Regions from separate parts of the Cellulomonas sp. P2_B4 genome, predicted to be linked through region 1. Evidence: riboswitches for the same ligand, from Rfam matches in the RefSeq annotation. Region 1 holds a riboswitch; the other holds the start of a gene.

Evidence for each region. A riboswitch is a leader RNA that binds a small molecule or an ion and turns the genes downstream of it on or off. The one in region 1 is predicted to bind S-adenosylmethionine.
Region 2: linked by a shared signal. The riboswitch ahead of AC1DZC_RS17015 (methylenetetrahydrofolate reductase) and the one ahead of AC1DZC_RS08685 (DUF1737 domain-containing protein) in region 1 are both predicted to bind S-adenosylmethionine.

Annotation. Positions count from the first base shown of each region.
Region 1 covers NZ_JBFUDI010000004.1:166,044-169,248, reverse strand. The annotation lists gene AC1DZC_RS08690 (aminotransferase class V-fold PLP-dependent enzyme) at 153-1,547, opposite strand; SAM riboswitch class IV at 1,587-1,701, opposite strand; SAM riboswitch class I at 1,820-1,921, shown strand; partial or broken gene AC1DZC_RS08685 (DUF1737 domain-containing protein) at 1,915-2,094, shown strand; gene AC1DZC_RS08680 (rhodanese-like domain-containing protein) at 2,121-2,540, shown strand; gene AC1DZC_RS08675 (O-succinylhomoserine sulfhydrylase) at 2,537-3,205, shown strand, end outside.
Region 2 covers NZ_JBFUDI010000011.1:92,624-95,828, forward strand. The annotation lists gene AC1DZC_RS17000 (TetR/AcrR family transcriptional regulator) at 1-581, shown strand, start outside; gene AC1DZC_RS17005 (DNA-3-methyladenine glycosylase I) at 578-1,177, shown strand; gene AC1DZC_RS17010 (hypothetical protein) at 1,370-1,585, shown strand; SAM riboswitch class I at 1,661-1,755, shown strand; gene AC1DZC_RS17015 (methylenetetrahydrofolate reductase) at 1,805-2,842, shown strand; gene metE (5-methyltetrahydropteroyltriglutamate--homocysteine S-methyltransferase) at 2,849-3,205, shown strand, end outside.

The DNA of each region.
Region 1 (3,205 bases):
TCGGCGCCGCGCTCGCGCGCGGCCGGGCGCAGCGAGGTGGTCGCGAGCGCGGCAGTTCCGTGCGAACGCGGCAGCAGCAGGTGCCGCGTTCGACAGGAAGTGCCGCGTTCGCCGAGTCCGGAACGGTTACCGCCGGTGGCGCCGAGCCTGCGTCAGTCGTCCAGGGCCGGGCCGCAGGCGGCCGCGGCCGTGGCGGCCAGGTGGTCCAGGCCGTGGACGGCGACGAGCGGGCGGGTGTCCTCGACGACCGCCCAGCAGCCGTCGACGATCTCGTAGCCGGACGCGGGACCGTCGGCGAGGTACTGCGTCAGGGCGGTGACCAGCCGGTCGACGGCCTCGCTCGTCGTGCCGACGCCGACGGACGCGCGGATCGCACCGTCGGAGGCGTTCAGGTGCGCGAGGAGCGGGTGGGCGCAGAAGCGGCCGTCACGGACGCCGATCCCGTGCTCGGCCGACAGGTAGGCGGCGACCAGGCCGGGGTTGTGGCCCGGCACGGTGAAGGTCAGGACGCCGACGGGCGGGGCGGAGTCGGGCCAGATGCGCGCGATCTCGACGCCGTCGATGGCGGACAGGCCCGCGACGAGCCGGGCACGCAGGGCGTCCTCGTGGGCGTGCAGCGCACCGGGCGGGAGGGCCGCGAGCTGGTCGCACGCCTCCGCGAGCGCGATGGCGCCGATGACGTTGGGCGAGCCGGCCTCGTGCCGGGCAGGTGCGGGCTGCCACACGGTCCGGTCCGTGCGCACGTCGCGCACCGCACCTCCCCCTGCGAGGTACGGCGCACCTGCGTCGAGCCAGTCGCGACGTCCGACCAGGGCGCCGGCCCCGAACGGTGCGTACGTCTTGTGGCCCGAGAACGCGATGTAGTCGGCGTCGGAGGCCGCGAGCGAGAACCCGCGGTGCGGCACCAGCTGGGCGCCGTCGACGGCGACGCGGGTGCCCTCGGCGTGCGCGAGGGCGATGACCTCGTCGAGCGGCAGCGACTCACCGGTGACGTTGGAGGCGCCGGTGACGGTCAGGAGCGCGTAGTGCCGGCGCGCGAGCTCGTCGCGAAGCCTGGACAGCGTCTCGGCGACCGTGCGGGCGATCGGCAGGATGGTGGTCGAGTGGCCGTGCCCGTCCGCGGAGTGCACCCAGGGCAGCAGGTTGGCGTGGTGCTCGATGTCCAGCACCAGCACCCGGGACCCGCTCGGGACGACCCGGGCCAGGAGGTTGAGCGAGTCGGTGGTGTTGCGGGTGATGATCGCGACGTCGTCGGGACGCGCGTCCACGAACCGCGCGATCGTCTGGCGCGACGACTCGTACAGGGCGGTGGACACCTGCGACAGATACCCGGCGCCGCGGTGCACGGACGCGTACAGCGGCAGGACCTCGGTGACACGCGCGGCGACCGCCTCGAGGGCGGGCGCGGACGCGGCGTAGTCGAGGTTGGCGTAGACGCGCTGCGTGCCGTCGACGAGGGGCACCGTGGTGTTGCCGCCGACGACGGGGAGCAGCTCGCTCACCGCGTCGACGTCCACACACGAGAGGCGCTCGGCAGTTGTGGTCATGATGGTCCTCCGACACAGAGGGGGCACCGCCGTCGGTGGACCCCGCGCTTGCCGAGCCCCGGACGGAACTCGGCCAGGTCGTCACCCGGGGCACCCCACCGCGGAGGAGGGTTGCCGGCCAGCGAGCCGGGGCTTGACGCTGGCGCTCATGACCTGAGAAGAGGGTCCCCGTCCCGCCGCGCACGTGTCAACGCACGATCGGATTCGTCTCGGATCGCAAGACTTCGATTCCACCAGTTGGATTCCGTCCGACGCCCGCACTAGCATCACCGGCACCATCCAGAGCGGCCGAGAGATCTGGCTCGACGACGCCGCAGCAACCCGCGTGCACGACAGTGCACGGACGAGGGTGCTACCGCCAGGACCGATGGAGGCTGCGCACGTGACAGAACGACTCAGGTACCGGCTGCTCAGCGGCACCGACGACATCGCCTTCTGCGAGCGCGTCTCGGAGGCCCTGGCCGACGGCTACGTGCTGCACGGCGGCCCGGCCGCGACCTACGACGGCGAGCGTGTGATCGTCGCGCAGGCCGTCATCCTTCCGAGCAACGCGACCCACGAGACGAGGCCCGTATGAGCTACGCCGGCGACCTGACCCCCCAGCAGGCCTGGGACCTCCTGGCGTCCGACGGCGACGCGCTGCTGGTCGACGTGCGCACCGACGCTGAGTGGGCCTACGTCGGCATCCCCGACGCCGCGTCGATCGGCGGCCGCTCCGCGCTGGTCGAGTGGGTCTCGTACCCGTCGGGACGCCCGAACCCGCAGTTCCTCAAGCAGCTCGGCGAGCTCGGGCTCACTCCGGGCGACGGCCGGCCGATCGTGTTCCTGTGCCGCTCGGGCGTCCGCTCGGTGCACGCCGCGAACGCCGCGACGGCCGCGGGACTCGGTCCGGCGTACAACGTCCTCGAGGGCTTCGAGGGCGACGTGGGTGCCGACGGGCACCGCGGGCACTCGGGCTGGCGCGCGGCCGGCCTGCCGTGGCGGCAGCGGTGAGCCCCCGGGTGCCGGGTCCCGGCGACTGGGACGAGAAGCGGGTCGAGCGCGGGACGCTGCGGCCGGACACCCTCGCCGTGCGCGGCGGGCTCGTGCGCTCGCAGTTCCAGGAGATGTCCGAGGCGCTCTTCCTGACGCAGGGCTACGTCTACGACGACGCCGCTCAGGCCGAGTCCGCGTTCGCGGGCGAGTACGACCGGTTCCTGTACTCGCGCTACAACAACCCGACGGTCTCGACGTTCGAGGAGCGGCTGCGGCTGCTCGAGGGCGCCGAGGCGGCGTTCGCCACCGCCAGCGGGATGTCCGCGGTGTTCACCGCGATCGCGGCGGTCGCCAAGTCGGGCTCGCGCGTCGTCGCGGCCCGGGCCCTGTTCGGGTCCACGGTCGTGCTCTTCGAGGAGGTCTTCGCCCAGTGGGGTGTGACCACCGACTACGTCGACGGGCACGACCTCGCGCAGTGGGAGGCGGCGCTCTCGACGCCGGCCGACGTCGTGTTCTTCGAGACGCCGTCCAACCCGATGCAGGACCTGGTCGACATCGCGGCGGTCACGACGCTCGCGCACGCCGCGGGCGCGATCGTGATCGTCGACAACGTCTTCGCGACGCCCGTCCTCTCGAAGCCGCTCGACTTCGGCGCCGACGTCATCGTCTACTCGGCGACCAAG
Region 2 (3,205 bases), on a different contig from region 1:
GCGCCGCGGGCACGCCTCCCGTCACCGACGCCTCGCTGGGGGGCTGGCGCGAGCGGCTCGAGCTCATCCTCGCGATCCAGCAGCCGATCCTGCGCGCGCACCCGTGGCTGGCCCGCACGACGACGGTCCTGCACGCCATCGGCCCGGGGCGGCTCTCCTGGATGGAGGGCATGCTCGCGGCGCTCGAGGACACCCCGCTGACCGAGTCGCAGAAGGTCGGCGCCATCGGCGTGCTCTCCACGCATGCGCTCGACCAGCTGCGGGTCAGCGAGCAGCTGTCGGCGCAGGCACGCACCGCGGCGGTCGGCCCCACGGAGGGCGACGCACCCGACCTGGGCACGCTCATCGGCATCCTCGCGACGCCCGCCTCGCACCCCGCGCTGCTGCGCGCCGTCGACGCCGGCGGCTTCGTCTGGGACCCGCTCGACGAGGACACCCTCGACTTCGGCACGCAGCTGATCCTCGACGGCATCGAGCGGCTGATCGTCGTCGCGTCGAGCCGACCCCAGCCCTCGCTCGACCGAGCGGCTCCGCATCCGGCCGGTCCGGTGTCGGACGGAGGAGACAGACTCGGGGCATGACGCTCCCCGACGCACTTCCCGAGCCTCGGCCGGACTCGAACATCGGCCGCTGCTTCGGCGACGGCAACCCGCTCTACGAGAAGTACCACGACGAGGAGTGGGGCAAGCCGGTCCACGGCGAGAACGCGCTCTTCGAGCGGTTCGCGCTCGAGGGCTTCCAGTCCGGGCTCGCCTGGATCACGGTCCTGCGCAAGCGGCCCGCGTTCCGGGCGGCGTTCGCCGACTTCGACCCGGAGGTCGTGGCCGAGTTCGGCGACGACGACGTCGCGCGGCTGATGGCCGACGCGTCGATCGTGCGCAACCTCGCCAAGATCGAGGCCACCATCGCGAACGGCCGGGCGCTGCGCGCGCTGCACGCGGACGGCGGCTCCCTCGACGCGGTCCTGTGGTCGCACGCCCCCGACCGCTCCGGCTGGACGCGTCCCGCCACGTGGACGGACGTCCCGGCCATCACCCCCGAGTCCAAGGCCCTCGCCAAGGAGCTCAAGTCGCTCGGTTTCCGGTTCGTCGGACCCACCACCGCGTACGCCGCCATGCAGGCCTGCGGGGTGGTGGACGACCACCTGGCCACGTGTCCGAGCGCCCAGGGCGCCTAGCCGAGGCTCCGGACCCCCCGCGCCCCTAGAGATGGACGCCTGACCAGGCAGAACGCACTGGTACGCCCGGGTGAAGCACTGGACGACGGGGTCCTGGGCGTGCTGTGGCGCCGGGTGAGATCGATACTCCTGCCGGGTGACGCTCCCGAACCCATCTCGGCAGGTGAGAACCAGCCGACTATCGTGCCGAGAGTGGCAGACGTCTTCGAACCCGACGGGCGGCACGACGACGTGCGCGCCGCGGCCGATGCGTTGACGGGAACCCCGGCACCGGACGTGGACATCCTCGCCGCGGTGCAGGACGGGCTGCGGCTCGTCCCGGCCGGCTCGCCCACCTCGTGGTTCGACGTCCCGCAGCAGCGCCGCGGGCGCGACGACAACACCCTCGGGGGACGCCGCGGGGTCTGATCGCTCCCCGGGACAGTCTCGTCTCACCCATCGAGCATGGTTGCCCACCATGTGGTCGGCGGTCTACGATCGCGCCTACCATCCAGAGCGGCCGAGAGACCTGGCTCGACGACGCCGCAGCAACCCCCCTCTTGCGAGGGTGTGGGTGCTTCCGCCAGGGACGATGGAGTGAACCCAGATGTCCCCGAACGACCGTTGCCCCACCCCGCAGGCGTGCCCGTGAGCGCCGCGACGCTGGAACCGCGCACGCCCGGGCTGCACGTCGCCCCGGCCGCGCGCCCCCACGCCGCCAACGACCGGCCGACCATCTCCTTCGAGCTCTTCCCGCCGCGCAACCCCGACGCCGCGCCGCGCCTGTGGGCGACCATCCAGGCGCTCGAGTCGGTGCACCCGGACTTCGTCTCGGTCACCTACGGCGCCTCGGGCAAGACGCGCGTCACCACCCGGCAGCTGGTCCGCCGGCTGCTGCGGGAGACGACGCTCAACCCGATCGCCCACCTGACCTGCGTCGGCACCTCCCGCGAGGAGATCACGACGATCGTCGAGGAGTTCCTCGACGAGGGCGTCCGCTCGTTCCTGGCGCTGCGCGGCGACCCGCCCGTCGACCAGCAGGACTGGGTGGCCCACCCGGACGGCCTGCAGACCGCCGGCGAGCTGGTGGAGCTGCTGCGCCAGATCGAGGCGCAGCGCTGCGCGGACAGCCCGTCGCAGGCGGTGCGCGCGCGCGTCCGACCGCTGTCGGTCGCGGTCGCGGCCTTCCCGCGCGGCAACCACGCCACCGGCGGCACCCGCGCCCAGGACGTCGCCTCGCTGCTGGCCAAGCAGGAGGCGGGTGCCGACTTCGCCATCACGCAGGTGTTCTTCGACGCCGACGACTACCTCGGGATCGTCGCCGACGCGCGCGACGCCGGGGTCACCATCCCGATCATCCCGGGCATCATCCCGACCACCGACCCCGCCCGCCTGCACCGCGTGCAGGAGCTCACCGGGGTCCCGGTGCCTGAGAGACTGTTCGACCTGCTCGGCTCCGCCGACGACGAGCTCGACCGCCACCGCCGGGGCATCCGCGCGAGCGTCGACCTGGTCAACGGCGTCCTGGACGGCGGGGCTCCCGGCGTCCACCTCTACACGTTCAACCAGCACCATGCCGTACTTGACCTGCTCGAGGGTGCACACCTCGACGGCGGAGCTCGGACAGCTCCCGACCTGGCCAGCGGGCCGCAGGTCACGGCAACCGCCCGACCCTCGAGGGACTGAAATACCATGACCAAGATCCAGTTTCCGGCACAGTTCCCCGCCGGCTCCGTGCTCGGCTACCCCCGGATCGGCCCGCGCCGCGAGCTGAAGAAGGCCATCGAGTCCTTCTGGGCGGGCAAGTCGTCCGCCGACGAGGTCGAGGCCGTCGCCGCCGACCTGCGCCGCCGGACCCGGACGCGTCTGGCTGAGCTCGGCCTGGCGACCGACGTGCCCGCGATCCCGAGCGCGTTCTCGTTCTACGACCACGTGCTCGACGCGACGGCCGTCGTGGGCGCCGTGCCCGCACGCTTCGCCGACCTGGTGGCCGCCGACGGCACGCTCGACCTGGCCGGCTACTCGACCGTGGCGCGCGGTCGCGGCGAC